DNA from 3 places in the Streptomyces sp. C1-1 genome. Region 2 is predicted to be linked to each of the others. Evidence: predicted binding sites of a transcription regulator. Region 2 holds the regulator's gene; each other region holds the start of a gene.
The links. Region 2 encodes HrcA, which represses chaperone genes, less so after heat shock. Its sites were predicted from a motif close to TTNGCACTCNGNNNNNCNGAGTGCNAA; they were not measured.
Positions count from the first base shown of each region.

Region 1 (10,397 bases), 1.0 Mb from region 2:
CAGGCGGAGCTGGGCCGTGCGGTAGATGGCCGCCGCCATCCGCCCGAGGGCCTGGCCGTCCTGGTGGCGGTGTTTGCGGACGCCGACGTCGACCTGGGCCAGCGCGTCGAGGCCCACCAGATGCAGGGCGTCGATCAGCATGCCCAGCTCGATCCCGTACCCGACGGGGAACGGCAGCTGTTCCAGCAGGCTGCGCCGGGCCGCGTACTCGCCGCCGAGCGGCTGTACGAAGCCGGCCAGCTGCGGCCAGTGCATGTTGAGCAGGGGGCGGGCCATCAGCTCGGTGACCCGGCCGCCCTGTCCCCGCGCTCCGCCGAGGGGACGGTCGTACATGCCCTTGACCAGGTCGATCCCGGGGTCGGTGAGCAGCGGGCCGACGATCCCGGAGACGAAGTCGGAGGAGAACTCCTTCAGGTCGGCGTCGATGAAACAGACGATGTCCCCGGTCGTGACCAGCAGCGAGCGCCACAGGACCTCGCCCTTGCCGGGGACCGTCGGGATGCGGGGCAGGATGTCGTCGCGGTGCACCACCCGCGCGCCGGCCGCCGCGGCGACCTCGGACGTGCGGTCGGTGGAACCGGAGTCGACGACCACGATCTCGTCGACGAGCGGGACCTGCTGCATCAGGTCGTGGCGGATGATCGCGACGATGTCGCCGACCGTCTCCTCCTCGTTCAGCGCGGGCAGCACGACGGAGACCGACTGGCCCGTGCGCTGCTTGGCGGCCAGGATCTGGTGGAGAGGGCGATCGGTCACGGACCAGGAGCGGGTGCTCAGCCAGCGCTCGACTTCTTCCAGCACGTAGGCGGCTCCTCTGCGTTCTCTCGGCGAAAGGACCGGATTGTGATCCATCTCGCGGTTCGGACGGCTATCTCAACTGTCCTGGCCTTCGGTTACAGTCTTGAACAACGCTGATGACCATCGCATGTCGGGGGTCGTCCCGCGTTCAACGAGTTCAACAACCACATACCGCTCATCCAGAGGGGCAGAGGGATACGGCCCGATGAAGCCCCGGCAACCCTCCAGCCGGTCTCGTAGATCAACGTTGATCATTCCGCGAGGCTCCCGGCTAGGGAAGGTGCCAAATCCGTCTCACGGCGAGATGCGTCGTGAGGAAGATGAGGAGAAAGGGCCTCGCCTCACATGGCTGCGCAGACTGTTGCAAGCACCACCGACTCCACGACCGTAGACCTCGGGCCCGCCTCGGCGCTTTCGTGCCGCGAGTGCGGTCACCGGGTGCCGCTCGGCCCGGTCTTCGCCTGCGAGGAGTGTTTCGGCCCGCTCGAGATCGCCTACGACTTCTCGGCCTACGACACCGAGGAGCTCCGCAAGCGCATCGAGGCGGGACCCGCGAACATCTGGCGCTACGCGCCGCTGCTGCCCGTCCCGGCGGACGTGGCGGACAAGCCGAACATCAACCCCGGCTGGACCAAGCTCGTCAAGGCCGACAACCTGGCGCGCGAGCTCGGTGTCACCGGCGGTTTGTATGTGAAGGACGACTCCGGAAACCCGACGCACTCCTTCAAGGACCGGGTCGTCGCCCAGGCACTGGAGGCCGCGCGCGCCTTCGGCTTCACCACGCTCTCCTGCTCCTCCACCGGCAACCTCGCGGGTGCCGTCGGCGCCGCCGCGGCCCGCGCCGGCCTCCGCTCCTGCGTGTTCATCCCGCACGACCTGGAGCAGGGCAAGGTCGTCATGGCCGCGGTCTACGGCGGCGAGCTCGTCGGCATCGAGGGCAACTACGACGACGTGAACCGCTTCTGCTCCGAGCTGATCGGCGACCCGGCCGGCGAGGGCTGGGGCTTCGTCAACGTCAACCTGCGGCCGTACTACGCGGAGGGCTCCAAGACCCTGGCGTACGAGATCTGCGAGCAGCTCGGCTGGCGGCTCCCGGACCAGATCGTGGTGCCGATCGCCTCCGGCTCGCAGCTGACGAAGATCGACAAGGGGCTGCAGGAGCTGATCAAGCTCGGGCTCGTCGAGGACCGGCCGTACAAGATCTTCGGTGCGCAGGCCGAGGGGTGCTCGCCGGTGTCGGTCGCCTACAAGGCGGGTCACGACGTGGTCCGGCCGCAGAAGCCGAACACCATCGCCAAGTCCCTCGCCATCGGCAACCCGGCCGACGGGCCGTACGTCCTGGACATCGCGCGCCGCACGGGCGGTGCCGTGGAGGACGTGACCGACGAGCAGGTCGTCGACGCCATCAAGTTGCTGGCCCGCACCGAGGGCATCTTCGCGGAGACCGCCGGTGGCGTGACCGTGGGCGTGACGCGCAAGCTCATCGAGAACGGCGTGCTGGACCCGGCCCTGACCACCGTCGTCCTCAACACCGGCGACGGCCTCAAGACGCTGGACGCGGTGGCGGGCACGGGGTTGACCGCGACCATTCGGCCCAACCTTGATTCGTTCCGTGAGGCCGGGCTCGCCTAGCCGATCTTTCGTCTGCGGGCCGGTGGGGGCTGGTCGCGCCCACGCGGCGGTAGCCGCACACCGAACACAGCCCCGCGCCCCTCGGGGCGCTTACCTGACCGGAGGTCTTGAACATGAGCGTGTCCGTCCGCATCCCCACCATCCTGCGCACCTACACCGGCGGCCAGGCCGAGGTGAGCGCCGAGGGGGCCACCCTCGCCGAGGTCATCGCCGACCTGGAGAAGAACCACACCGGCATCGCCGCCCGTGTGCTGGACGACCAGGGCAAGCTGCGCCGCTTCGTCAACGTGTACGTCAACGACGACGACGTGCGGTTCGAGCAGGGTCTGGAGACGGCGACCCCGGACGGTGCGGGCGTGTCGATCATCCCGGCCGTCGCCGGCGGCTGACCGAATGACCGATCATTACCTTCGGTAACGCCGGTTACGAAGAGTTCATCGAATTGCCCCCTCCGTGAGAGAAGCGGAGGGGGCAATTCAGTGTGGTTGAGCGCGGTACAGTTGGGGAACGCGCTACTGATCTCCGGATCGGAAGCCCAGAATTCCTGCCGCGTACCCATCGAGATGCAGCCAAAGTGTGCATGTTTTTCGCGGCTTTTGTTCCTTTTATGGGGCCCGACTTGCCCTGAATTCGGGCGAATTCTCACTACATTCCGGAACCCTGCCGTCCAGAATTCTCGTCCGATTGACCTGTTGCAGACGGCAGTTGGACAGATACATTCAGCCGCGGTCGACGCGTTCCGGCGCACGCCCCCAAACCGTGGGGGGTGAGGTCTGACCCGGATCCGCGAAGTGCGGATCTGTGCAAGGGCCAGTAATAGGGGAGTTAGGCATGGCTCAGGGCACCGTCAAGTGGTTCAACGCGGAGAAGGGGTACGGCTTCATCGCGGTCGACGGTGGTGCGGATGTTTTCGTCCACTACAGCGCCATCCAGATGGACGGGTACCGCACCCTGGAAGAGGGCCAGCGGGTCGATTTCGAGATCTCGCAGGGCCAGAAGGGGCCGCAGGCGGACATGGTCCGACTGGCGACCAGCTGAAGCACGCGCCGGGTAGATAGCAGCGTCGTTCTTCTTTTCTTCGGAGGGCTCGTACCCCATGGGGAGTCATGGGTGCGGGCCCTCCGGCATGCCCGCATTCCGCACGGCCGGACCCCTGTCGCGCGCCGCGGGTCCGCCCGGCGCCCACGGGCCCAGTCCGCGGGAGGCGCTTGCACTCGGCAGGGGCGAGTGCTAATCATTGGCGTTAGCACTCTGAAGGTGAGAGTGACAAAGAAGGACCGGGTCGGTGAGGCCCGCAGGCCGGGTGGGGCAAGGAACCCACGGGTCGGCGAGCCGTCCGTCGCGGGCGCGGGCGCGGTCCGAAGGAATCACCCCCAGTCCTGGAGGGACCACTTCACATGGCCAAGATCATCGCGTTCGACGAGGAGGCGCGGCGCGGCCTCGAGCGCGGCATGAACCAGCTCGCGGACGCCGTGAAGGTGACGCTCGGCCCCAAGGGCCGCAACGTCGTCCTCGAGAAGAAGTGGGGCGCCCCCACGATCACCAACGATGGTGTCTCCATCGCCAAGGAGATCGAGCTCGAGGACCCGTACGAGAAGATCGGCGCCGAGCTGGTCAAGGAAGTCGCCAAGAAGACGGACGACGTCGCCGGTGACGGTACGACCACCGCGACCGTTCTCGCCCAGGCCCTGGTCAAGGAGGGCCTGCGCAACGTAGCCGCCGGCGCCAACCCGATGGCCCTCAAGCGCGGTATCGAGAAGGCCGTCGAGGCCGTCTCCGGTGCCCTGCTGGAGCAGGCGAAGGATGTCGAGACCAAGGAGCAGATCGCTTCGACGGCCTCCATCTCCGCCGCCGACACCCAGATCGGCGAGCTCATCGCCGAGGCCATGGACAAGGTCGGCAAGGAAGGCGTCATCACCGTCGAGGAGTCCCAGACCTTCGGTCTGGAGCTGGAGCTCACCGAGGGTATGCGCTTCGACAAGGGCTACATCTCGGCGTACTTCGCCACCGACATGGAGCGTATGGAGGCCGTCCTCGACGACCCGTACATCCTGATCGCCAACTCCAAGATCTCCTCGGTCAAGGACCTGCTCCCGCTGCTGGAGAAGGTCATGCAGTCGGGCAAGCCGCTGCTGATCATCGCCGAGGACGTCGAGGGCGAGGCCCTGTCGACCCTGGTCGTCAACAAGATCCGCGGCACCTTCAAGTCCGTCGCCGTCAAGGCCCCGGGCTTCGGCGACCGCCGCAAGGCCATGCTCGGCGACATCGCCATCCTCACGGGCGGCGAGGTCATCTCCGAGGAGGTCGGCCTCAAGCTGGAGAACGCCACCCTCGACCTGCTGGGCAAGGCCCGCAAGGTGGTCATCACCAAGGACGAGACCACCATCGTCGACGGTGCCGGCGCCAGCGACCAGGTCGCGGGCCGCGTGAACCAGATCCGCGCCGAGATCGAGAACAGCGACTCGGACTACGACCGCGAGAAGCTGCAGGAGCGCCTGGCGAAGCTCGCCGGCGGTGTCGCGGTCATCAAGGCCGGTGCCGCCACCGAGGTGGAGCTCAAGGAGCGCAAGCACCGCATCGAGGACGCCGTCCGCAACGCGAAGGCCGCCGTCGAGGAGGGCATCGTCGCCGGTGGTGGCGTGGCGCTCATCCAGGCCTCCTCGGTCTTCGAGAAGCTGGACCTGGAGGGTGACGAGGCGACCGGCGCCAACGCCGTGCGCATCGCGCTCGAGGCCCCGCTGAAGCAGATCGCCGTCAACGCCGGCCTCGAGGGCGGCGTCGTGGTGGAGAAGGTCCGCAACCTCACCCCGGGTCACGGCCTGAACGCCGCGACCGGCGAGTACGTCGACCTGGTCAAGGAAGGCATCATCGACCCGGCGAAGGTCACGCGCTCTGCCCTGCAGAACGCCGCCTCCATCGCCGCGCTCTTCCTCACCACCGAGGCCGTCATCGCCGACAAGCCGGAGAAGGCCGCCGCGCCCGCCGGTGGCGGCATGCCGGGCGGTGACATGGACTTCTGATCCGCCTGACGGCTGATCAACGTCCTTACGGAGGGCGGCACTTCCTGCTCCGGCAGGGGGTGCCGCCCTTCGGCGTGTCCGGGGTCACAGGGCGGCCGGAAATGCGGGGACGCGTGCGGCGGTTGACGTTGACGCAGTGTCTATGCGTATGCACATACCGAGGAGTTTCCCCACGTGACCGCCACCACCTCCCGCGCCGCGGAGATCCTGTCCCGTCCCACCGCGATCAACGGCCTGACCGTCCCCAACCGCATCGTGATGGCGCCGATGACCCGCCAGTTCTCCCCGGGCGGCATCCCCGGCGAGGACGTCGCGTCGTACTACTCCCGCCGCGCCGCCGCCGGTGTCGGTCTGATCGTCACCGAGGGCACCTACGTCGGCCACGAGTCAGCCGGGCAGAGCGACCGCGTCCCGCGGTTCCACGGCGAGGAGCAGCTGGCGGGCTGGCAGAAGGTCGCCGAGGCGGTGCACGCGGCGGGCGGCACGATCGTCCCGCAGCTGTGGCACATCGGCATGGTGCGCGAGCAGGGCCAGCCGCCCTTCCCCGCCGCCCCCGCCGTCGGCCCCTCCGGCCTGGTCACCGCCGGTGCCGAGCCGACCGGCCGGGCGATGACCCAGCGGGACGTGGACGACGTCATCGGCGCGTTCGCCGCGGCCGCCGCGGCCGCCGAGCGCATCGGCTTCGACGGCGTGGAGATCCACGGCGCGCACGGCTACCTGGTCGACCAGTTCCTGTGGGCCGGCACGAACCGCCGCACCGACGCGTACGGCGGTGACCTCGTCGCCCGTACGAAGTTCGCGGCGGAGATCGTCGCGGCGGTGCGGGAGACCGTGTCGCCCGAGTTCCCGATCATCTTCCGCTACTCGCAGTGGAAGCAGCAGGACTACACCGCGCGGCTCGCCGAGACCCCCGAGGAGCTGGAGGCGATCCTCACCCCGCTGGCGGCGGCCGGGGTCGACGCCTTCCACGCCTCCACCCGGCGGTACTGGCTGCCCGAGTTCGACGGCGCCGACCTGAACCTGGCCGGCTGGACGAAGAAGCTGACCGGCAAGCAGGTGATCACCGTCGGTTCCGTCGGGCTCGACGGAGACTTCCTCCGCGGGTTCGCGGGCGAGGGATCTCCGCTGCGGGGCATCGACGACCTGCTCGACCGGCTGGAGAGCGAGGAGTACGACCTCGTGGCCGTGGGACGCGCCCTGCTGCAGGACCCGGAGTGGGCCGCGAAGGTGCTGGCCGGCCGCACCGAGGAGCTCGCGCCCTACGACGCGGCGGCGCTGAAGTCCCTGAGCTGAACGGCGAGTCCGCGCCGTCCGCCGACCGCGGCCGGCGCGGAGTCCGCTGGTTTGCTTGATTTCAGCAAGCTTGTTCGTTTGAGTGGATCGGCAGCCTTGCATCCCCCACCCGTGAGGAGCCGACGATGACGACAGCGGAAGGTCCGGTCGTACGCACCGGAGCCGGTGCGGTGCGCGGACGTCAGGAGGACGGGCTGACCGTCTTCCGGGGCGTCCCGTTCGCCGAACCGCCCGTGGGCGGGCTCCGGTTCCAGGCACCGCGCCCCGTGCGGGCCTGGGACGGGACACGGGAGGCGTACGCGTTCGGGCCGCCGCCCCCGCAGGACCTCGGCATCCAGGGCCGCAGGGGCGTGCTGGAGGCGCCCGACGGCGACGACTGGCTCACCGTCAACGTCTGGACACCGCAGGCCGATCCGGCCGCGCTCCGCCCGGTGATGGTGTGGATCTACGGCGGAGCCTACAAACTGGGCCACTCCGGCAGCCCCGGCTACGACGCCCGACGCATCGCCCGCGACGGCGACCTGGTCGTCGTCACCCTCAACTACCGGGTCGGCGTGGAGGGGTTCGCGAGCATCGAGGGGGCGCCCGCCAACCGGGGCCTGCTCGACCAGGTGGCCGCCCTGGAGTGGGTACGGGACAACATCACGGCGTTCGGCGGCGACCCCGGCCGGGTGACCGTGTTCGGGGAGTCGGCGGGCGCGGGGTCGGTGGCGGCGCTGCTGGCGATGCCGGGTGCGCGGGGGCTGTTCGGGCGGGCGATCGCCCAGAGCGTTCCGGGCACCTTCTTCTCCGACGAACTCGCCCGGGACATCGCCGCCGAGATCGCCAAGGAGGCCGGTCTGCCGCCGACGGCGGCCGCGCTGTCCGCCGTGGACCCCCGTCTGCTCACCTCGGCCGGCGAGGCGTTGAGCGCGAAGATGCGGCAGTACGAGGACCGCTGGGGCCAGGTGGCGCCCACGGTCACGCCCTTCTCGCCGGTCGTCGACGGCGAGGTGCTGCCCACCACGCCCTGGCAGGCGCTGGCCGCGGGCGCGGCCCGGGACGTGGACCTGCTCGTCGGACACAACCGCGACGAGTGGCGGCTGTTCCTCGTCATGGGCGAACTGCTCGGCAAGGTCACCGAGGAGCAGGCGGCGTGGGCACTGCGGACGTTCGGGCCCGGCCCCGACGCGGAGCGGGCCTATCGCACCGCCCACCCCGACGCCACCCCGAGCGACCTGTACGAACGCGTCCAGACGGACTGGCTGTTCAACATGCCGAGCCTGCGGCTGGCGGAGGCGCAGTCGGCGGGTGGCGGCCGCGCCCACGTCTACGAACTGACCTGGCCGGCCCCCGGCGCGGGCGGCGTCCTCGGTGCCTGCCACGGCCTGGACATCCCCCTGCTGTTCGGCACGTTCGAGGCGGACCTCGGCAACCTGCTCTTCGCCGGGAGCGGTGTGCCGGCTGAGGCGGAGGAGCTGTCGGCGCGCTTCCGCGCGTCGTGGACGGCGTTCGCGCGCACCGGCGACCCGGGCTGGCCGGCATACGGGGAGCAGGACCGTCTGGTCCAGGTACTGGACGCCCGGCCCGAGGTACGGCCCTACCCCGAGGAGGCCACACGCCGGCTGTGGGAGGGCCACGAGTTCACCGCGCTGCCACTGCTTTCGCGGAACTGACCTTTTCAGGCCTTCTTCAGAGCCAGCAGTCGCTCAGAGGTTGCCCAGCGGCTCGATGTCGACCTTCACCGGGGTGCCCCACACCCGCAGCACCTCGTAGTCGGTGAACTCGTGCACGAGCCGGTAGGCCATGGCGGCGCGCGGGCCCCGGCGCTGGGCGGCGAGATACAGCTCCGCCTCGCGGCGGTCCCGTCTCGGCGTACCGCACAGCTGCCACTCCTGCCCCGTCCACAGCTCCGCCAGCCAGCGCTGCTGGGGCTGGGGACGGTCGCCGCGGACGCCGTAGCGGGAGGGCGCTGACTCGGTGGGGTGCACGGGCAGCGGGCCGCCGTTGAACTCGGCGCGGCGAGCCGCCCGACGCCGGGTCTCGCACAGCAGGCAGAGATCGGGGGCGCTCTCGTCGACCGGGCCGTTCGGGTGCTCGGCGCAGCGGGTGGCCGGAGCGGCCGTGGAGACGCTGTCGTCCAGGAGGTCCAGGGCGCGCCGCAGGTCGGCCTTGACCTCGTGCAATCTGGCGTCCGGGGTGTCGGCGGTGAGGGCCTCGCCGTGCTCGCCGAGGAGGCGGAGGGCTCGGCCCAGGGCGGTGAGCTGGGCGTGGTTCATGGGTATCAGTCTGCTTCGTGTTCGGGCCGAAAGGTGTGCGGGGGCTCGACGGGGCTCGGGCCGGTCATGTGGCCCAGTAGTCGCGCTCCGGCAGTTCGACCCAGTGGTCCGGCGGGCCGAGGACCGCCCGGGCGTCGGTCGGACGCAGGCCGGGGTACGCGAGGCAGTACGACAGCGTCCTGTAGTGGTGGACGTAGGAGAACAGGACCTCCTCCGGGCTCTCCTCCGCGTACGGGCCGCCGCCCGGGTGCAGGTCCCAGCCCTCGCAGACGCCGTCGCGGTGAACACTGCCCTGGTCGCCGCTCTTGGGGTTGGCGTACAGGCCGTAGGAGACGGTGCCCACCGAGAGGCGGGTGTGGACGCCGGGCATCGAGGGGCCGTACCCCCAGGGCTGGGTGACGACGCAGCCGCCCGGCACGGTCGTCACACCGACCAGGCGGAGGATGTCGTCCAGCTCGTAGTCGTACGGGTCCTCCAGCACGTCGGCCAGCAGTTCGGCGTCGGCTGGGGTCGCCTCCAGCCGCCGTATCGCCTCCTCGGCGTCGATCCCGGCCACGCAGGCCAGCCCGAAGCCCTCGTAGTGGAAGTCGCCGAGGGCCGCGCCGAGCCGTCGGCCCTCCTCCGCCACCGCGCGCTCCGCCTCCGTCAGGGGCTCCACCGCGCCGAGGGACGCGAACACGTCCGGCTCGGGTCCGGCGAGACTCAGCCGGGCCGGCGTCCAGCCGCCGAAGCCGCTCCACGCCGGGTCGGCCCCGGCGGCGGCCAGCGCACGCGCGTTGTCCATGCGGCCCGCCACGACCGCGTCCCACAGGGCCGTCGTCCCGTTCTCCGGCGCGTCGACGTCCGCGACCCGGCGGGCCAGCTCGGCGACCACTTCGGGCGAGCCGTCCACCGCGGCGCGATGAAGGGGCCGCGATCCGCCCAGGCCCCACCGCTCCGGGTCGGCCCCTGCGTCCAGGCGCCGCTTCACGTCCGCGTGATCGAGCCAGCCGCGGTAGTCCATACCGCCCCAGGCGTCGCCGTCCCGCCCTGCCATCCCCTGCCCCCTCCGGCCGTGGAAGTCCGTGATCACACCATCGCAGACGGCACTGACAACGGGGTGGGGCTCCCGGCTCCGGCGGGCCTTCCGCTCAGCGGGGCGCTGCCGCCAGGGCTGCTCGCAGGTGGCCGTCCGACTCCTCCAGCAGTCGGGCCGCCGTGGGGCCGTCCACGTCTGCCAGGAGGGTGAGGATCGCGTTCTTCACCTCACCGTCCGTGGCCGCCAGCGCCCGCTCGATCTCCTCGTCCGGCGCGCCCGTGGCGAGGGCGACGATGCGCCGGGAACGGGCCCGCAGCTTCTCGTTCGAGGCGCGTACGTCGACCATCAGGTTCCCGTACGTCTTGCCCAGCCTGATCA
Region 1 is NZ_CP189826.1:5,517,184-5,527,580, forward strand. It holds gene ACQF4J_RS25315 (glucosyl-3-phosphoglycerate synthase) at 1-801, opposite strand, end outside; SAM riboswitch class I at 971-1,125, shown strand; gene thrC (threonine synthase) at 1,144-2,430, shown strand; gene ACQF4J_RS25325 (MoaD/ThiS family protein) at 2,544-2,819, shown strand; gene ACQF4J_RS25330 (cold-shock protein) at 3,262-3,468, shown strand; gene groL (chaperonin GroEL) at 3,828-5,450, shown strand; gene ACQF4J_RS25340 (NADH:flavin oxidoreductase) at 5,625-6,743, shown strand; gene ACQF4J_RS25345 (carboxylesterase/lipase family protein) at 6,869-8,398, shown strand; gene ACQF4J_RS25350 (hypothetical protein) at 8,432-9,001, opposite strand; gene ACQF4J_RS25355 (ankyrin repeat domain-containing protein) at 9,066-10,037, opposite strand; gene murQ (N-acetylmuramic acid 6-phosphate etherase) at 10,132-10,397, opposite strand, start outside.
Region 1: a site for HrcA is predicted at 3,638-3,664, ahead of groL (chaperonin GroEL). Genes of this name have one in related genera too.

Region 2 (10,397 bases):
CAGTCCTGGCCGTGCGGGACGCGCGGCCACGCCTCGATGCCCAGGGACGACGGCTTCACCGCCTCCCAGATGTCGATGTAGGGATGCCCGACGACCAGCGCGTGCTCGCTGGTCACCTCCTGGGCGATCCGCCACTCCTTGGTGCCCGGCACCAGATGGTCCACCAGGACGCCCAGCCGGGCGTCCGGGCCCGGCGCGAACTCGGCCACGATCGACGGCAGGTCGTCGACGCCCTCCAGGTACTCCACGACCACGCCCTCGATCCGCAGGTCGTCGCCCCAGACCTTCTCCACCAGTTCGGCGTCGTGCCGGCCCTCGACGTAGATCCGCCCGGCGCGGGCCACGCGCGCGCGTGCGCCGGGGACGGCGACCGAGCCGGACGCCGTACGCGTGGGCCGTACCGGAGCGGCGCCGGCGGGGCGGACGAGCGTCACCACCCGGCCCTCCAGCAGGAACCCGCGCGGCTCCATCGGGAACACCCGGTGCTTGCCGAACCGGTCCTCCAGAGTGACCGCGCCCGCCTCGCAGCGGATCACCGCGCCGCAGAAACCGGTACCCGCCTCCTCGACCACCAGACCGGGCTCCGCCGGGACCTCGACGACGGGCTCGGGCTTCTTCCACGGCGGGGTCAGGTCCGGCGAGTACTGGCGCATTCGCATGACGATAGGAGAAGCACCCCGGCGATCATCGCGACACGCCGAAACGTGCCGCCAGCGCGTCCCGTTGCGCCCGGACGAACGCCGCGTCCACCACCGCTCCGTGACCGGGCACGTACAAGGCGTCCCCGCCGCCCAGGTCGAGCAGGCGGTCGAGGGCGGCGGGCCAGTGGGAGGGTACGGCGTCGGGGCCCGCCTGCGGCTCGCCGGACTCCTCGACCAGATCGCCGCAGAAGACGACCTCGGGGGAGCCGGGCACCAGGACGGCGAGGTCGTGCGCGGTGTGTCCGGGCCCCACGTTCGCCAGCAGCACCTGCCGGCCGCCGCCCAGGTCCAGGGTCCACTCGCCGCAGACGTGATGGCGGGGCGGGACCAGGGAGTCCACCGCCTCGTCGGCCGCGCGCGCGTCCAGCCCGTTGCGCACCGCGTCCTCGCGCAGCGCCTCGCGCGCGTGCCGGGCGCCGAGCAGCGCGTCCACGCCCACCGCGCCGTACACCTCCGCGCCCGCGAACGCCGCCGCACCGAGGACATGGTCGAAATGCGGGTGGGTCAGCGCGAGATGGGTCACACGATGTCCGGCCAGTTCCCCGGCCTGGGACCGCAGCAGCGCGCCCTCCGCGAGGCTCGACCCCGCGTCGATCACCAGGGCCGTGCCGTCCCCGACGACCAGCCCCGCCGTGCAGTCCCAGCCGGGCAGCCGGCACCGCCCGACCCCGGCCGCCACCCGCTCCCACCCGAGCTCTTCCCAAGTCACCGTCATACCGCGACGCTAGCCGGAGGAGCCCCGGGGACGGGACCGACCTTGCCCCGGCGGTACCCGACCGCCGTACACTGGGCCGGGGAGTGCTGGCACTCGGACGGACAGAGTGCCAGGCCAAGCACCAGGGGTCGACATCGGGAGGTGTGCGCGATGCTGAGTGAACGACGGCTTCAGGTACTGCGCGCCATCGTCCAGGACTATGTCGGCACCGAGGAGCCGGTCGGGTCCAAGGCCCTGACCGAGCGGCACAACCTCGGCGTCTCCCCGGCCACGGTCCGCAACGACATGGCGGCCCTGGAGGACGAGGGGTACATCGCCCAGCCGCACACCAGCGCCGGGCGCATCCCCACCGACAAGGGCTACCGCCTGTTCGTCGACAAGCTCGCCGGCGTCAAGCCGATGACCGCGCCCGAGAGGCGCGCGATTCAGAACTTCCTCGACGGCGCCGTCGACCTGGACGACGTGGTCGCCCGCACCGTGCGGCTGCTCGCGCAGCTGACGCGGCAGGTCGCCGTCGTGCAGTATCCGTCGCTGACCCGCTCGACCGTGCGGCACGTGGAGCTGCTCTCGCTCGCCCCCGCGCGCGTGATGCTCGTGCTGATCACGGACACCGGGCGGGTGGAGCAGCGAATGGTCGACTGCCCGGCGCCCTTCGGGGAGGCCTCGCTCGCGGATCTGCGGGCGCGGCTGAACAGCCGGGTCGCGGGACGCCGGTTCACGGACGTGCCGCGGCTGGTCGAGGACCTGCCCGAGGGTTTCGACGTGGAGGACCGGGGCACGGTCTCGACAGTGCTCTCCACCCTCCTCGAAACCCTCGTCGAGGAGAACGAGGAGCGGCTGATGATCGGCGGAACCGCCAATCTGACCCGTTTCGGACATGACTTCCCCCTCACCATCCGGCCCGTGCTCGAGGCGCTGGAGGAGCAGGTCGTGCTCCTCAAGTTGCTTGGCGAGGCCGGAGATTCGGGCATGACCGTACGCATCGGTCATGAGAACGCCTACGAGGGACTCAACTCCACGTCCGTGGTCTCGGTCGGCTACGGTTCGGGCGGCGAGGCAGTCGCCAAACTCGGCGTGGTCGGACCGACCCGCATGGATTACCCGGGAACGATGGGAGCGGTACGCGCAGTGGCACGGTACGTCGGACAGATCCTGGCGGAGTCGTAAGTGGCCACGGACTACTACGCCGTTCTCGGCGTGCGCCGCGACGCGTCGCAGGAAGAGATCAAGAAGGCCTTCCGGCGGCTCGCACGCGAGCTGCACCCGGACGTCAACCCCGATCCGAAGACCCAGGAGCGGTTCAAGGAGATCAACGCCGCTTACGAGGTGCTCTCGGACCCGCAGAAGAAGCAGGTCTACGACCTCGGCGGCGACCCGCTCTCGCAGGCGGGCGGCGGCGCGGGCGGCTTCGGCGCCGGCGGCTTCGGGAACTTCTCGGACATCATGGACGCGTTCTTCGGCACGGCGTCCCAGCGCGGTCCGCGCTCGCGCACCCGGCGCGGCCAGGACGCGATGATCCGGCTGGAGATCGAGCTGGACGAGGCGGCCTTCGGCACGACCAAGGACATCCAGGTCGACACGGCCATCGTCTGCAACACCTGCAACGGCGAGGGGGCGGCCCCCGGCACCTCCGCGCAGACGTGCGACATGTGCCGCGGCCGCGGTGAGGTCTCGCAGGTGACCCGGTCCTTCCTGGGCCAGGTCATGACCTCGCGGCCCTGCCCGCAGTGCCAGGGCTTCGGCACGGTCGTGCCGACGCCGTGCCCGGAGTGCGCTGGCGACGGCCGCATCCGCTCGCGTCGCACGCTGACGGTCAAGATCCCCGCCGGTGTGGACAACGGCACCCGCATCCAGCTCGCGGGCGAGGGCGAGGTCGGTCCGGGCGGTGGCCCGGCCGGTGACCTGTACGTGGAGATCCACGAGCTCCCGCACTCGACGTTCCAGCGGCGCGGCGACGACCTGCACTGCACGGTGACGATCCCGATGACGGCGGCGTCCCTCGGCACCAAGGTGCCGCTGGAGACGCTGGACGGCATGGAGGAGGTCGACATCCGGCCCGGCACCCAGTCCGGCCAGTCGATCCCGCTGCACGGCCGGGGCGTCACACATCTGCGCGGCGGCGGCCGGGGCGACCTCATCGTCCACGTCGAGGTCCAGACCCCGACGAAGCTCGACCCCGAGCAGGAGCGGTTGCTGCGCGAGCTGGCGAAGCTGCGTGGTGAGGAACGCCCCCAGGGCCAGTTCCAGCCGGGTCAGCAGGGCCTGTTCTCGCGCCTGAAGGACGCGTTCAACGGTCGCTGAGGCGCAGTCGTCCCCGTCACCCAGGTGACGGGGACGACCCGATTCGGACTTGTTCGGGGGACGTGACAACATGCGGGCATGTCCTCCGCGCTGACCGATCTCTTCCCTCACCCGATCGTGCAGGCCCCCATGGCGGGTGGCGTTTCCGTACCGCATCTCGCCCAGGCCGTGTCCGAGGCCGGCGGGCTGGGGTTCCTGGCCGCCGGGTACAAGACCGCCGACGGCATGTACCAGGAGATCAAGCAGCTCCGCGGACTGACCAAGCGTCCCTTCGGCGTCAACCTCTTCATGCCGCAGGCCGACCACACCGACCGGTCCGCCGTCGAGGTATACGCCCACCAGCTGGCCGGTGAGGCCGCCTGGTACGAGACCGAGCTGGGCGACCCCGACAGTGGCCGTGACGACGGCTACGACGCCAAGCTCGCCGTGCTGCTCGACAACCCGGTGCCGGTGGTCTCGTTCCACTTCGGCGTGCCGAGCCCGGAGGTCGTCGACTCGCTGCACCGCCTCGGCACCTACACCCTCGTCACCGCGACCACCGCGGAGGAGGCCCTCGCCGTCGAGCGGGCCGGCGCCGACGCGGTGATCGCGCAGGGCGTGGAGGCCGGCGGCCACCAGGGCACCCACCGCGACCTCCCCGAGAACGACGGCTCCGGCATCGGCCTGCTCTCCCTCGTCGCCCAGGTACGCGAGACCGTGAGCCTGCCGATCGTCGCCGCCGGCGGCATCATGCGGGGCAGCCAGATCGCCGCCGTCCTCGCGGCGGGCGCGACCGCGGCACAGCTCGGCACCGCGTTCCTCGCCACCCCCGAGTCCGGTGCGGCCGCCGTCCACAAGCAGGCCCTGACCAACCCGCTGTTCGTGCGTACGGAGCTGACCCGGGCCTTCTCCGGCCGCCCCGCCCGCGGCCTGGTCAACCGCTTCCTGCGCGAGCACGGCCCGTACGCGCCCGCCGCCTACCCCGACGTCCACCACCTCACCGCGCCGCTGCGCAAGAAGGCCGCCGCGGGCGCGGACGCGCAGGGCATGGCGCTGTGGGCCGGGCAGGGCCACCGCATGGCGCGCGAGATGCCCGCCGGGCAGCTGGTGGAGGTCCTGGCCGCCGAACTCGACGCGGCCCGGACAGCGTTGTCGGACAAGGGAGGGCTGCGATGACCGCGCCGGTGTTCGTCGTCGAGTCGCTGGAGGGCGTGGGCCCCGGCTCGGTCGTCGAGGTGGAGGGTCCCGAGGGACGGCACGCGGTGTCGGTGAAGCGGATGCAGGCCGGCGAGGACGTGGTGCTGACCGACGGCAGGGGCCGTGGGGCGGCAGGAGTCGTCCTCAGCGTCTCCGGGAAGGACCGTCTGGTCGTCGAGCCCCTCGAGTTCCCGGTGGAACCCGAACCGTCCCCGCGGATCACCGTCGTCCAGGCCCTGCCCAAGGGCGACCGCGGTGAACTGGCCGTCGAGACGATGACCGAGACCGGAGTGGACGCCATCGTCCCCTGGTCGGCCGCCCGTTGCATCACCCAGTGGAAGGGCGAGCGGGGACTGAAGGCGCTCGCCAAGTGGCGGGCCACCGCCCGCGAGGCCGGCAAGCAGTCCCGCCGGCTGCGCTTCCCGGAGGTCGCGGACGCGGCGACCAGCAAGCAGGTTGCCGCACTTCTCGCCAAAGCCGACCTCGCCGCCGTCCTGCACGAGGACCGGGACTACGGCAGCGAGCCGCTGGCGACCGCCGAACTCCCCGCCCAGGGAGAGATCGTGCTGGTCGTCGGGCCCGAAGGGGGCGTCTCCCCGGAGGAGTTGGCGCTCTTCGAGGAGGCGGGTGCGAAGGCGTACCGGCTCGGGCGCAGCGTGCTGCGCACCTCGACCGCCGGCACCGCGGCCACCGCCCTGCTCCTCGGCCGCACCGGCCGCTGGTCGTGACACCGGTCGCGTAGGACCGGCTCCCGGTGGCAAGGGGGCGCACGGGGCGCTTTCGTGGCCGTATGCGCTCTACCGCGTGACCGCGGTCAGTGGCAGGCTGCCCTCCATGGGGGCGTTGAGGCGAAACTGGCGGCGGCCGCGAGGACGGCGGGTGGCGGCTGTGGCGGGGCTTGCCCTGCTGGCCTTCGGCGGGGTCGTGGCCTGTGATCCGGCCGGGCTCAGCGCCGCGGCCGTGGCCTACACGACCGACCAGACGGCGACCGCGGAGCTCAAGCGGCAGCACGTGGACGTCCAGTGGCTCAGCTGCACGGCCAACTACGGGAACAACAACAAGAACTCCACGTCCGGCAGTTCGATGCCCTCGGCGAGCGAGACCACCGTCGCCGACGTCGACTGCCAGGGGCAGACCAAGGACGGCAAGGAGATCACCGTCACCGGAAAGGTCACCCGCGCCGTCGACGGCGCCTGTGTGCGCGGCGATCTCACCGCCAAGGTCGGCGGCAAGACGTGGTTCCACGTGAGCGGCCTCGGCAACTGCACGTCCACCCCGTCACCCATCCTGAACAACCCGGGCAACGGCAACGGCAACCAGCCCGGGCCGACCGTCACCGTGACCGTCACCCGGACCATCTGGTGCAAGGGCGACCCGAAGTGCTGGCCGGCCCAGGGCAAGTGATCCAAACCCCTGTCCCGCGACGGTGCGGCTGCCTAGAGTGATCGGGTGACTCAGCTCGCAGCCTCCGCGTATCTCCGGCATCCGCACCTGCACGGCGAGTTGATCGCCTTCACCGCCGAGGACGACGTGTGGATCGCGCCCCTCGACGGCGGCCGGGCCTGGCGGGTCAGCGCCGACAACGTCCCCGTCGACCACCCCCGCATCTCGCCCGACGGCGCCACCGTCGCCTGGACCTCCGCCCGCGACGGCGCCCCCGAGGTGCACGTCGCCCCCGTCGACGGCGGCGCCGCCAAACGCCTCACTTACTGGGGGAGTTCGCGCACCCAGGTGCGCGGCTGGACCCCGGACGGCCAGGTCCTCGCCATCAGCACCTACGGCCAGGCGAGCCTGCGCCGCAGCTGGGCCCGCGCGATCCCGCTGGACGGCGGCCCGGCCACCACCCTCCCGCACGGCCCCGTCGGCGACGTCGCCTTCGGTCCCGCCACCGTCCTGCTGTCCGCGCCGATGGGCCGCGAGGCCGCCTGGTGGAAGCGCTACCGGGGCGGTACGGCGGGCAAGCTGTGGATCGACCGGGAGGGCGACGGCGAGTTCGTACGGCTGCACGAGGAGCTGGACGGCAACCTGGAGAGCCCCGTCTGGGGCGGCGACCGCATCGCCTTCCTCTCCGACCACGAGGGCGTCGGCGCCGTCCACTCCTCCCTCGCCGACGGCTCCGACCTGCGCCGGCACACCCCCACCGACGGCTTCTACGCCCGCCACCTGGCCGGCGACGGCACCCGGCTGGTGTACATGTCGGCCGGTGAGCTGTGGATCCTCGACGACCTCGACGGCGCCGAGCCCCGCCGCCTCGACGTCCGGCTCGGCGGGCCCCGCGTCGACCTGCAGCCGTTCCCGGTCAACACCGTCCGCTGGTTCGGCTCCGCCCACCCCGACCACACCGCCCGCGGCAGCGCGGTCGCCGTCCGCGGTTCGGTCCACTGGGTCACCCACCGCTCCGGCCCCGCCCGCGCCCTCGCCGCCGAACCGGGCGTACGCGCCCGGCTGCCGCGCACCTTCCGCGCCGACGGCGAGGAACACGTCGTCTGGGTGACCGACGCCGAGGGCGACGACGCCCTGGAGTTCGCGCCCGCCACCGGCACCGCGCCCGGAGCCACCCCGCGCAGGCTGGCCGCCGGACAGCTCGGCCGGGTCCTCGGCCTCGCCGTCGCCCCCGACGGCAGCCGGGTCGCGGTCGCCACCCACGACGGGCGCGTCCTGCTCGTCGAGCGGGACAGCGGCGAGGTCCGCGAGGTCGACCGCAGCGCCGACGGCGACGTGAGCGGCCTGGTGTTCTCCCCCGACTCCGGCTGGCTGGCCTGGTCCCACCCCGGGCCGCGGCCGCTGCGCCAGCTCCGGCTGGCCAACACCACCGACCTGTCGGTCACCGAGGCGACCCCGCTCCGCTTCCGGGACTACTCACCCACCTTCACCCTGGACGGCAAGCACCTCGCCTTCCTCTCGGCGCGCTCCTTCGACCCCGTCTACGACGAGCACGTCTTCGACCTGGCGTTCGTCGGCGGGTCCCGCCCGCACCTGATCACCCTGGCGGCGACCACCCCGTCCCCGTTCGGCCCGCAGCGCCACGGCCGCCCCTTCGAGGCGCCGGACAAGGACGAGACCCCGGACAGCGAGGGCGCCCCCAGCACCCGTGTCGACCTCGAAGGCCTCGCCGACCGGATCGTGCCCTTCCCGGTCGAGGCCGCCCGCTACTCCACGCTGCGCGCCGCCAAGGACGGCGTGCTGTGGCTGCGCCACCCGGTGCGCGGCGTCCTCGGCGCCTCCCGGGCCAACCCGGACGACCCCGACCCCGAGAGCCGGCTCGAACGCTACGACCTGGCCCAGCAGCGCATCGAGCACCTGGCCTCCGACGCCGACCACTTCGCCGTCAGCGGCGACGGCAAGCGCGTCCTGCTGTGGACGGACGGCAAACTCAAGGTCGTCCCCAGCGACCGGCGCGCCTCGAACGACGACGAGAGCGACACCAACATCACCGTCGACCTCACCCGCATCCGCCAGACCGTCGACCCGGCCGCCGAGTGGCGCCAGATGTACGACGAGACCGGCCGGCTCATGCGGGACAACTTCTGGCGTCCCGACCTCGGCGGCGTCGACTGGGCCGGCGTACTCGACCGCTACCGCCCCGTCCTCGACCGGGTCGCCACCCACGACGACCTGGTCGACCTCCTCTGGGAGGTGCAGGGCGAACTCGGCACCTCGCACGCCTACGTCACCCCGCGCGGCGGCCACGGTCACGGTGAGCGGCAGGGGCTCCTCGGCGCCGACATCTCCCGTCACGAGGACGGCAACTGGCGCATCGACCGCATCCTGCCCGCCGAGACCTCCGACCCCGAGGGGCGTTCCCCGCTCGCCGCGCCCGGCGTCGCCGTACGCCCCGGGGACGCGATCGTCGCGGTGGCCGGCCGGCCGGTCGACCCGGTGACCGGCCCCGGCCCCCTCCTGGTCGGCACGGCGGGCAAGCCGGTCGAACTCACCGTGCTGCCCTCCGGCGGCGGCGACCCCCGCCACGCCGTGGTCGTCCCCGTCGCCGACGAGGAACCCCTCCGGTACCACGCCTGGGTCGGCGACCGCCGCGCCTACGTCCACGAGAAGTCCGGCGGCCGCCTCGGCTACCTGCACGTTCCCGACATGCAGGCCCCCGGCTGGGCCCAGATCCACCGTGACCTGCGGATCGAGGTCGCCCGCGAGGGACTGGTCGTCGACGTCCGCGAGAACCGCGGCGGCCACACCTCCCAGCTCGTCGTCGAGAAGCTGGCCCGCAAGATCGTCGGCTGGGACCTTCCCCGCGGCCTGCGCCCCTACAGCTACCCGGAGGACGCCCCCCGGGGGCCCGTCGTCGCCGTCGCCAACGAGTTCTCCGGCTCCGACGGCGACATCGTCAACGCGGCCATCAAGGCCCTCGGCATCGGCCCGGTCGTGGGCACCCGTACCTGGGGCGGGGTCATCGGCATCGACAGCCGCTACCGCCTGGTCGACGGCACGCTCGTCACCCAGCCGAAGTACGCGTTCTGGCTGGAGGGTTACGAGTGGGGCGTGGAGAACCACGGCGTCGATCCGGATGTGGAGGTCGTACAGCGCCCGCAGGACTACGCGGCCGGCCGCGACACCCAACTGGACGAGGCGATCCGCCTGGCGCTGGAGGCACTGGAGGAACAGCCCGCGAAAACACCGCCGGGTCTGCCCACCTGACGGCGATACGATGCCCGAGTCGACGATCAACGAACTGGAGGAACCGGTATGGCCGGGGAACCGCAGGACGACTGCCTGTTCTGCAAGATCATCGGAGGGCACGTCCCGGCGACGATCGTCCGTGAGACGGAGACGACCGTCGCCTTCCGCGACATCAACCCCCAGGCACCCACCCACGTCCTGGTGATCCCCAAGGCCCACTACCCCAACGCGGCCGAACTCGCCGCCGCCGCACCGGAACTCGCCGCCGACGTCCTGCGCGAGACGAAGGAGGTGGCCGACGAGGAAAAGCTCGACAGCTACCGCGTCGTCTTCAACACCGGCCCCGGCGCCGGCCAGACCGTCTTCCACGCGCACGCGCACGTCCTCGGCGGCCGCGGCCTGCAGTGGCCCCCCGGCTAGTCGAAGCACCGTGTCCGTACGCGAATTGGTCGTCCTCGGCACCGCAAGCCAGGTCCCGACCAGGCACCGCAACCACAACGGCTATCTGCTCCGCTGGGACGGCGAGGGCATCCTCTTCGATCCCGGCGAGGGCACCCAGCGCCAGATGCTGCGTGCCGGAGTCGCCGCGCACGACCTGAACCGCATCTGCGTCACCCACTTCCACGGCGACCACTCCCTGGGGCTGGCCGGCGTCATCCAGCGGATCAACCTCGACAAGGTCCCGCACGAGATCACCGCCCACTACCCGAAGTCCGGGCAGCGCTTCTTCGACCGCCTGCGGTACGCGACGGCCTACCGCGAGACCGTCGGCCTCACCGAGGCGCCGGTGGACCGCGACGGCCCCCTGGCCGCCACCCCGTCGTACACCCTCGACGCCCACCGGCTCTCCCATCCCGTGGAGGCCTACGGCT
Region 2 is NZ_CP189826.1:6,543,137-6,553,533, forward strand. It holds gene ACQF4J_RS29800 (DUF3097 domain-containing protein) at 1-653, opposite strand, end outside; gene ACQF4J_RS29805 (MBL fold metallo-hydrolase) at 685-1,416, opposite strand; gene hrcA (heat-inducible transcriptional repressor HrcA) at 1,567-2,583, shown strand; gene dnaJ (molecular chaperone DnaJ) at 2,584-3,717, shown strand; gene ACQF4J_RS29820 (nitronate monooxygenase) at 3,796-4,872, shown strand; gene ACQF4J_RS29825 (16S rRNA (uracil(1498)-N(3))-methyltransferase) at 4,869-5,621, shown strand; gene ACQF4J_RS29830 (hypothetical protein) at 5,728-6,297, shown strand; gene ACQF4J_RS29835 (S41 family peptidase) at 6,343-9,543, shown strand; gene ACQF4J_RS29840 (histidine triad nucleotide-binding protein) at 9,592-9,945, shown strand; gene ACQF4J_RS29845 (ribonuclease Z) at 9,956-10,397, shown strand, end outside.

Region 3 (10,397 bases), 2.2 Mb from region 2:
TAGGCCTCGGGGTCGAAGATGCGGCCCCGGCCGCCGCGTCGGGCGGGGTCGACGAACACGGCGTCGCAGCCCGCCGTGTCGACCTCCGTGACATCCGCCTGCCGTACCTCGATCAGGTCCGCCAGCCCCAGCGCGTCGGCGTTCGCCCGCGCCGCGGCCGCCGTCACCGGGTCCCGGTCCACGGCGAGGACCCTGATGCCCGCGCGGGCCAGCGCGATCGCGTCCCCGCCGATCCCGCAGCACAGGTCGGCGAGCGAGGTGACCCCGAGCGCCCGCAGCCGCTCGGCCCGGTACGCCGCCACGCGCGCCCTCGTCGACTGTTCGACGCCGTTGGGCGTGAAGAACATCCGCCCCGCGTCCTCCTCGCCGAACTTGGCCACCGCCCGCTGCCGCAGCCGGGCCTGTCCGAGCGCCGCCGACACCAGTTCGGCGGGATGGTCGCGGCGCAGCCGGGTGGCCACGGCGAGTTCGTCGGCCGGAGCCGTGTCGCGCACCTCGTCGAGGAGGGCGCGGCCTTCGGGGGTGAGAAGGAGAGCGAGGTCGTTCACCGGCTCATTGTGGGCCAGCCGGGGGACGGTGTGCGTGCGGCCGAGGTGTCGGACGGGGTTGCGGGCCGGGGGGCTGCGAGGATCCGGGCCCATGCGAGCAGTGGTACAAAATGACAAAAATAGGTCATCTTGGGGGACGCGAGTCCGTGGCGGAATCGCCGTGCTCGCCGTCGCCGCCATCGCCTCCGGCTGCGCGCAGGACAGCGGCCAGGAGGTGCGCCCGGCCGCCGGCCAGCCGCGCCTGAAGGCACCCGAGGCCCGCGCCCTGGACTCGTACGCCACGAGGCTGCGCACGGCCTACGCCGCGCGGGCTCAGGCGGCCAGGCGCTGGGGGCTGAGGCAGGTGCCGCTGACGGCCCCGCCGGCGCCGCTCCACAAGCCGCGCATCACCGCCCGCAGGGGCTTCGAGGTCGACAACCAGGAGGAGCTCGGCCTGCCGCCCGTGTTCACCACGGTCCCCACCCGGCAGAAGGTCGTCTTCCTCACCATCGACGACGGCGCCGAGAAGGACCGGGCGTTCCTGCGGATGATGAGCGAACTGAAGATCCCGTACTCCGCCTTCCTCAGCAACTTCCTGGTCAAGGACGACTACGCGTACTTCCGCAGGATGCAGTCCGAGGGCGTCACCCTCAACAACCACACCCTCACCCACCCCTATCTGCCGGGGCTGTCGTACGCGGAGCAGAAGCACGAGATCTGCGGTATGCAGAAGATCATGAAGAGGCAGTTCGGCAAGGCCCCGACCCTCTTCCGGCCGCCCTTCGGCAACTACAACCAGGCCACCCTGCGCGCCGCGAAGTCGTGCGGCATCGAGTACGCCCCGATCTGGGACGAGGAGGTCTTCGTCGACCACTGGGCGTACCGCGAGGACGACCAGGACCTGCACCCCGGCGACATCGTGCTCACCCACTTCCGGGGCCGCGCCGAGTGGAAGGGCACCATGGTCGACGACATGCGGCGCTTCCTGAACAAGGTCACCGCCAAGGGGTACGCGGTGGCCCGCCTGGAGGACTACCTGTGAGGCGCCGGAACCTGGCGACCGCCGCCCTGGCGCTTGTCCTCCTCACCGGCTGCGCCCCGTCCGTCGCGCCCATCGAACGGCTCGGCGAGAAGGCGGCCCAGCGAGTGCGGGCGAACGGCCCGTCGGGCACCGCCGTACCGCCGTACCGCCGCTGGGGCCTGCCGGAGCCGCTGGCCCGCGCCCCGAGACCGGTGCGCGCACCCGCCGCCCACCGGGCGCGGCCCCTGCCCGTCGTCTCCCGCGTCGCCACCCGCGACAAGGTCGTCTTCCTCACCTACGACGACGGCGCCGAGCAGGACCCCCGCTTCGTCGACATGGTCCGTGAACTGCGCCTGCCGGTCAGCATGTTCCTCACCGACAGCGTCGTCGGACCGGGTTACGGCCACTTCGCCCGCCTGCGGTCGGTGGGCGCCGGCATCCAGAACCACACCCTCGACCACTCCGCCCTGCGCGGTCTGCCCTACGCGGGCCAGCGCGCCGAGATCTGCGGCCAGCAGGACAAGCTCCGCTCCCGCTTCGGCGTCCGCCCCCGCTTCTTCCGCCCGCCCTACGGCACCTACGACACCACCACCCTGCGCGCGGCTGCCGACTGCGGTGTCTCGGCGGTGGTGCTGTGGCGGGCGTCGATGGAGGCCGGGGAGCCGACGTTCGCGCGGGGCGAGCGCCGGCTGCGGGCGGGCGACATCGTCTCGGTGCCCTCGGGCGAGTCGACCTCCCCGACCCTGGTCGAACGCACCCGAGGCCTGCTGCGAGCGGCACAGCAACGCGGGCTGACGGTGGGACGCCTGGAGGACTACCTGTAGCCGAACGCCACCGCGAGGAAGAACAGGGCCGCCAGTATCTGCGCCCCGCCGGTCACGGCGAACCCGTCCCGGAAGAAGAAGACGGCGGCCGCCAGGGCCACCGTCGCCAGCCCGCCCAGCCACAGCGCCGCGCCCCACGCGTGCCCGTTCAGCGCCAGCACGGCCGCGAACACCAGGCCGAAGGCGACTTCGGCCGGAACGAGGACCGCGAGCGCACAGCCGTCGGACGACAGGGACCGGGAGGGCATGGGGCGACGGTACGCGTCCGCCGCGGCGGACGGCACCCCTTCGCGGCGCCCCCGTAGGAGCGGATCGCGGGCCGACGCGCCGTCGGGATTAGCAGTCCGCTTGACCGAGTGCTAATCGCGGTCATAGTCTCGGCTCTGGCACTCCCCCCTGGAGAGTGCCAAACAAGCGACGGGCAGGTCCGGCACCCGCGACGACGGATCGACCTGGTCGCCACCTCAGACAGTTAACCCCGTGAGATCTCCGAAGGGGGAGGTCGGATCGTGACGACCGCCAGCTCCAAGGTTGCCATCAAGCCGCTCGAGGACCGCATCGTGGTCCAGCCGCTGGACGCCGAGCAGACCACGGCCTCTGGCCTGGTCATTCCGGACACCGCCAAGGAGAAGCCCCAGGAGGGCGTCGTCCTGGCCGTGGGCCCGGGCCGTTTCGAGAACGGCGAGCGCCTGCCGCTCGACGTCAAGACCGGCGACATCGTGCTGTACAGCAAGTACGGCGGCACCGAGGTGAAGTACAACGGCGAGGAGTACCTCGTCCTCTCGGCTCGCGACGTGCTCGCGATCATCGAGAAGTAGTACCGCCTCAGAGTTTTTCCGAGCTGCGCCCCTGGCCCCCCGCGACCGATAACGAAGCCGGGCGCCCGGGGCGCAGTGTCTTTTTTGAGAACCCACACATCCGAGAGGGCTCCCGCTGTCATGGCGAAGATCCTGAAGTTCGACGAGGACGCCCGTCGCGCCCTCGAGCGCGGCGTCAACAAGCTGGCCGACACGGTCAAGGTGACGATCGGCCCCAAGGGCCGCAACGTCGTCATCGACAAGAAGTTCGGCGCCCCCACCATCACCAACGACGGCGTCACCATCGCCCGCGAGGTCGAGATCGAGGACCCGTACGAGAACCTCGGCGCGCAGCTGGTGAAGGAGGTGGCGACCAAGACCAACGACATCGCGGGTGACGGCACCACCACCGCCACCGTGCTCGCCCAGGCGCTGGTGCGCGAGGGCCTGAGGAACGTGGCCGCGGGCGCCTCCCCGGCGCTGCTGAAGAAGGGCATCGACGCGGCCGTCGCCGCGATCTCCGAGGACCTTCTCGCCTCGGCCCGCCCGATCGACGAGAAGTCCGACATCGCCGCCGTCGCCGCGCTGTCCGCCCAGGACCAGCAGGTCGGCGAGCTCATCGCCGAGGCGATGGACAAGGTCGGCAAGGACGGTGTCATCACCGTCGAGGAGTCCAACACCTTCGGTCTGGAGCTGGACTTCACCGAGGGCATGGCCTTCGACAAGGGGTACCTGTCCCCGTACTTCGTCACCGACCAGGAGCGTATGGAGGCCGTCCTCGACGACCCGTACATCCTGATCAACCAGGGCAAGATCTCCTCGATCGCCGACCTGCTGCCGCTGCTGGAGAAGGTCATCCAGGCCGGCTCCTCCAAGCCGCTGCTGATCATCGCCGAGGACGTCGAGGGCGAGGCCCTGTCGACCCTGGTCGTCAACAAGATCCGCGGCACCTTCAACGCGGTCGCGGTCAAGGCCCCCGGCTTCGGTGACCGCCGCAAGGCGATGCTGCAGGACATGGCGGTCCTCACCGGCGCCACGGTCATCTCCGAGGAGGTCGGCCTCAAGCTCGACCAGGCCGGTCTGGACGTGCTGGGCTCCGCCCGCCGCGTGACCGTCACCAAGGACGACACGACCATCGTCGACGGCGCCGGCAACTCCGAGGACGTCGTCGGCCGCATCAACCAGATCAAGGCCGAGATCGAGAACACCGACTCCGACTGGGACCGCGAGAAGCTCCAGGAGCGCCTCGCGAAGCTGGCCGGCGGCGTGTGCGTGATCAAGGTCGGCGCCGCCACCGAGGTGGAGCTGAAGGAGAAGAAGCACCGTCTGGAGGACGCCATCTCCGCGACCCGCGCCGCGGTCGAGGAGGGCATCGTCTCCGGTGGTGGCTCCGCTCTGGTCCACGCCGCCAAGGTCCTTGACGGCGGTCTCGGCCGCACCGGCGACGAGGCCACCGGTGTCGCCGTGGTCCGCCGCGCGGTCGTCGAGCCGCTGCGCTGGATCGCCGAGAACGCCGGCCTGGAGGGCTACGTCATCACCTCCAAGGTCGCCGACCTCGACAAGGGCCAGGGCTTCAACGCCGCCACCGGCGAGTACGGCGACCTGATCAAGGCCGGCGTCATCGACCCGGTCAAGGTCACCCGCTCCGCCCTGGAGAACGCCGCCTCCATCGCCTCCCTGCTTCTGACGACCGAGACCCTGGTCGTCGAGAAGAAGGAAGAGGAGGAGCCGGCGGCCGCGGGCCACGGCCACGGTCACGCCCACTGACCCAGGTCAGCACCGAGGCCCGGCACCCGATGGGTGCCGGGCCTTCGCGTTCCCCTACTGCTCCAGCGCGTCGAGCGCGCCCAGCTGCTCCATCAGCCCGAGCCGGTCGTACTGCCACCACCCCTCGGCGAGCTTGCCGTCCTCGTCGCAGCGGAAGACGGTCGTCCCGGTCATGACGACGTTCCGCCCGGTGGCCGGCAGCCCCATGAAGTCACCGCTGTGGGTCCCGCGCCAGGTCCACCGGGTGCACACCCGGTCCCCTTGCGAGATCTGGTCCTCGATGTCGAAGGCGAAGTCGAACCCGCCGCGCCACATCCCGATGTCCCGCCGCAGCGCGTCCATGCCCAGGGTGTCCTGCTCCTTGCCGGGATCGTGGTCGTGGTAGTGCTCGGCGACCAGTTCGTCGAGCGCCGGCAGATCCCCCTTCAGGGCGATCGTCTCGAAGAACCGCCGCACGTTCACCGCGTGCAGCTGGTCGTCCCGCACCACGTCCAGGTCCGTGAAGGTCGGCATCTCGTCGCAGAGGGCCACCATCTCCCGGAAGATCCTGTCCGTCTCGGGCAGACCGGAGTTGCGCATCGCCTCCTCGTACGACGGGAACTCCACGATCTCGATGAAGTGCGACGCGTCGGAGTGGTCCTTGCCGACCACCGCGTGCGTCGCCGTGCGCTTCCCCTTGGTCTGCTCGACCCATGTGTCCATCAGCCGGTCGATGTCGTCGAAGTGGCTGGTCCTGCAGTCGATGATCTGAACGAAGGTCATGGCACCATCGCCTCCGGCCCCCCTGGATCCGGTCGTACCCGACCATTTTCCCACCGGAGCGCGCGGGTGCCTCGTTCACTGGGGCCCGTACTTGCGCCCGGTCCGTGAGCTGATCCCGCCCAGCAGGGACCGCGGCGTGACCTTCACCAGCCCCATCAGCGCCTTGTACCGGGGATCGGGGATCGACAACGACTTCCCCCGCGCCAGATCGGCCAGCGCCGACGCCACCAGCTTGTCCGCGTCGAGCCACATCCAGCCGGGGATGTTGTCCGTGCCCATCCCGGCGCGCTGGTGGAACTCCGTGCGCACGAAGCCCGGACACAGCGCCATCAGCCGCACCCCGCTGCCCGCGAGGTCCTTCGCCGCCCCCTGGGTGAACTGCACGACCCACGCCTTGGACGCCCCGTACGTACCGCGCGGCACGAAGGCGGCCACGGAAGCGACGTTGACGACCCCGCCGCGCCCCCGCTCCCGCATCGCCTCCGTCGCCGCCGACGTCAGTCGCAGGACCGCCTCGCAGTGGACCTTGAGCATCTTCAGCTCGTCGGCCATGGAGACGTCGAGGTAGCGGCCCTTGTTGCCGAAGCCGGCGTTGTTGATCAGCAGGTCGACGGGGTTCCTGCGGTCGGCGAGGCGGGCGGCGACCGTTTCGATGCCGTCGTCCGTCGCGAGGTCGGCCGTGAGGACCTCGGCCTCGATGCCGTGCCGGTCGTGCAGCTCGGTCGCCTGCTCCCGCAGCCGCTTGGTGTCGCGCGCGACGAGCACCAGGTTGTGCCCGTCACCCGCCAGCCGCCGTGCGAAGGCAGCGCCGATGCCCGCGGTCGATCCCGTAATCAGAGCCGTTGTCATGGCCCAAGGGTAGTTACCCGGACCGGCCGATTCCGATCTCCGCCGGGTCTCGACGGCGTCTCAGGAGGCGTACGACGCCCGGTACTTCCGCACCCGCTCCCGCGCACACGGACGACCGCACTCAAAGCGCCGGCCCATCAATCGGCGCCATGTAAAAGGATCTCTTATCCTTGGCGGTGTGATCGAAGCCCGTCATCTGCGCGTGCTGCGCGCCGTCGCCACCACCGGCTCCTTCTCCGCGGCGGGGCGCGAACTGGGCTGCACCCAGCCCGCCGTCAGCCAGCAGATGAAGGCCCTGGAGTCCTCCGTGGGCACCCCGCTGCTCGTCCGCAGCGGACGGGAGATGCGGCTGACCCAGGCGGGCGAGGCGCTCGTGCGGCACGCCAACGGCATCCTGGCCGGTCTCACCGCCGCCGAGGAGGAGGTCGCCGCCATCGCGGGACTGCGGGCGGGGCGCGTCCGGCTCGTGTCGTTCCCCAGCGGCAGCTCCACCCTCGTACCGGCGGCCCTGGCCGCCCTGCGCGCCGCCCATCCCGGCACCCGCGTCTTCCTGGAGGAGGCCGAACCGCCCGCCTCCGTGGAGATGCTGCGCGAGGGCGAGTGCGACGTGGCGCTCGCCTTCCGCTACGAAGGCGCGGCGGGCGCCGAGGAGTGGGACGACCTCGTCGTACGGCCGCTGCTGACCGACCGGCTCGTCGGACTGGTGCCGGAGCGGCACCGGCTCGCGGGGGCGGGCTCCGTCGGCATCGGTGAGCTGGCCGAGGAGCCCTGGATCGCCGGATGCCCGCGCTGCCGGGGGCAGTTGGTGGAGGTGTGCGAGGGGGCCGGGTTCACGCCCCGGATCGACTTCGCCACCGACGACTATCCGGCCGTCGTGGGCCTCGTCGGTGCCGGCCTGGGCGTCGCCGTCCTGCCGCAGCTCGCCCTGGAGTCCGTACGGTCGCGCCACGCGCGCGTGCTGACGCTTCGGCCGGCGGTGCGGCGGGAGATCGTGGCGCTTACCCTGCCCGACCTCGCCCAGGTGCCGGCGGTGGCGGCGACGCTGGAGCAGCTCGGGCGCGCGGCGGCCCGGCAGTAGGGAAGCGACCGGCCGCGAAAAAGAAGGGCACGCGTGCGTGCCCTTCTCGTCGGGAGCTCGGGGTCCGGGAGCTCGATGCCGCGGAATCGCAAAAACGTTCCTTCAGTTGTTCGAGCCGCTGTCCCCGCTGCCGGCCATCGCCGAGACCAGCCGGGTCCGCGCCCGTCCCATGAGTTCTTCGCGCTCGTCCTCGGTCAGGCCACCCCACACGCCGTACGGCTCTCTCACCGCCAACGCGTGCGCCGCGCACTGCGCGCGTACCGGGCACCTCATGCAGACCTCCTTGGCCGAGTTCTCGCGAGCACTCCGGGCCGCGCCTCGCTCGCCCTCCGGATGAAAGAAGAGCGAGCTGTCCACCCCGCGACAGGCGGCCAGGAGCTGCCAGTCCCACAGGTCCGCGTTCGGTCCGGGAAGGCGGGAGAAATCTGCCATTACGTGACCCCTTGTAGCCGTACTGAGCGGATACGGTGCCGACGACCGTGTAACTACGATCTAAGGAGATGAAAATATGACTCATTGCGAATCTAGCCGCAGACACCAGCAGATGGGAAGAAAAGGGGCCGAATGGGGCACCGCTTGTGATGAAACGTTGTGGGTCCGCCCCGCATGTCTGCACCGTGTCCGTGCCCTCACGTAGAGTGCCGAAGATGGCACACAGCCCCGTAACTCTTTCGAGTGACCGTCGTTGAGAGTGCGGTGGCGGTTGACGCAACAAGCGCTCGGGCGGGCGTCCGGGACGGTCGACCGCACAGGTGACGATTTCGTACCAGCCTGGAGGCTCAAGGTGACGTGCATCAGCTGCGGAGGGCGGCCATGACATCCGTCCTCGTATGCGACGACTCCCCGCTTGCCCGAGAGGCGCTGCGCCGCGCGGTCGCGACCGTGCCCGGCGTCGAGCGCGTGACGACCGCGGCCAACGGCGAGGAAGTCCTCCGCCGCTGGGGCGCGGACCGTTCGGACCTGATCCTGATGGACGTACGCATGCCCGGACTGGGCGGCGTCGAGACCGTGCGCCGGCTGCTGTCCGCCGACCCCGGGGCGCGCATCATCATGCTGACCGTCGCCGAGGATCTGGACGGCGTGGCTCTCGCGGTCGCCGCCGGGGCGCGGGGCTACCTCCACAAGGACGCCTCACGCGCGGAGTTGCGCGCGACCGTCACCCAGGCGCTCGCCGACCCGACCTGGCGGCTCGCCCCGCGGCGGCTGCGGTCCGCCGAGATGGGTGCGGCGCCGACGCTCACCGCGCGTGAGATCCAGGTGCTCGAAGGGATGAGCCACGGCCGCTCCAACGCGGAGATCGGACGCGAGCTGTTCCTGTCCGAGGACACCGTGAAGACGCACGCGCGGCGGCTGTTCAAGAAGCTGGGTGCGTCGGACCGGGCGCACGCGGTGGCGCTCGGGTTCCGGTGGGGTCTGGTTCGCTGAGAACTCGGCCGCAAAGGCCGTCGCTCTGGTGCGAGCCGTTTCGTGGCTGGTCGCGCAGTTCCCCGCGCCCCTTCAGGGCGCGGTTTGCGACGCCGGTCAAATGGCTCCGTCGGTACCCGCTGCTCGTTTCGGCGCGGATGCCGCATCCTTGAAGATGTGGAGTCTCTCGGGGACGAGTCGGTCGAGCGGAAGGGGAGGGCGCAGGGGATGAGTGCCGGCGCACCTGCTCATAACGCTTCAGTGCACAACATCGGGCGTGGTGCCACGGACCCGACGGCCTCAGGGCACCATGGACCGATGCGCGACGACGAGGCGGGCCAGGCCGCAGGGGCGATCGGGCCACTCGTCCATCGCGCCGTAGACGGGGACGAGCAGGCCACGCACGACCTGCTCGCCCATGTCCACCCGCTGGCGCTGCGGTACTGCCGCACCCGTCTGTCCCGCCTTCCGGGCGACGCGCGCCACTTCGTCGAGGACCTCGCACAGGAGGTCTGCGTCGCCGTCCTGCTCGCACTCCCGCGCTACCGGGACACCGGGCGGCCCTTCGAGGCGTTCGTCTTCGCCATCGCCGCGCACAAGGTCGCCGACCTGCAGCGGGCGGCGATGCGGCATCCGGGCTCGACCGCGGTCCCGTCCGACGAGATGCCCGAGCGGCCCGACGACTCACTGGGCCCGGAGGAGCGCGCGCTGCTCAGCAGCGACGCCGAGTGGGCCAAGAAACTGCTGGCCAACCTGCCGGAGAACCAGCGGGAGCTGCTGCTGCTGCGCATCGCGGTGGGCCTCACGGCAGAGGAGACCGGCCAGATGTTGGGAATGTCACCCGGCGCGGTCCGGGTGGCTCAGCACCGGGCCCTGAGCCGGCTCAGGGCACTGGCGGAACAGTAGTTTCCGGGCGGTCGACGCCTTTTTTGAACAGGCCGCTCGGGGATTCCGTACGAACATACGAAGCCCGAGGTCACGCGGAACCGTGGAATTCGACGGCCCTGCTTCCCGTTAGCATGGACATCCGCACCGATCAAGGCCATTTGGGGAAGGTGTCATGACTGCAAACGTCGACGGAGTGCCCGGTAAATTCGCGACACTCGGGCTGACCTACGACGACGTGCTGCTGCTGCCGGGAGCGTCCGAGGTGCTCCCCAACGCGGTCGACACCTCGTCCCGCATCTCCCGCAACGTCCGGGTCAACATCCCGCTGCTGTCGGCGGCGATGGACAAGGTGACCGAGTCCCGCATGGCCATCGCGATGGCCCGGCTCGGCGGCGTCGGCGTGCTGCACCGCAACCTCTCGGTCGAGGACCAGGTGAACCAGGTCGACCTGGTCAAGCGCTCCGAGTCCGGCATGGTCAC
Region 3 is NZ_CP189826.1:4,335,065-4,345,461, reverse strand. It holds gene ACQF4J_RS19665 (THUMP-like domain-containing protein) at 1-548, opposite strand, end outside; gene ACQF4J_RS19660 (polysaccharide deacetylase family protein) at 640-1,569, shown strand; gene ACQF4J_RS19655 (polysaccharide deacetylase family protein) at 1,566-2,372, shown strand; gene ACQF4J_RS19650 (hypothetical protein) at 2,363-2,620, opposite strand; gene groES (co-chaperone GroES) at 2,882-3,190, shown strand; gene groL (chaperonin GroEL) at 3,311-4,936, shown strand; gene ACQF4J_RS19635 (ester cyclase) at 4,991-5,698, opposite strand; gene ACQF4J_RS19630 (SDR family NAD(P)-dependent oxidoreductase) at 5,774-6,547, opposite strand; gene ACQF4J_RS19625 (LysR family transcriptional regulator) at 6,726-7,625, shown strand; gene ACQF4J_RS19620 (WhiB family transcriptional regulator) at 7,728-8,057, opposite strand; gene ACQF4J_RS19615 (response regulator transcription factor) at 8,439-9,050, shown strand; gene ACQF4J_RS19610 (sigma-70 family RNA polymerase sigma factor) at 9,348-9,935, shown strand; gene guaB (IMP dehydrogenase) at 10,090-10,397, shown strand, end outside.
Region 3: a site for HrcA is predicted at 2,709-2,735, ahead of groES (co-chaperone GroES). Genes of this name have one in related genera too.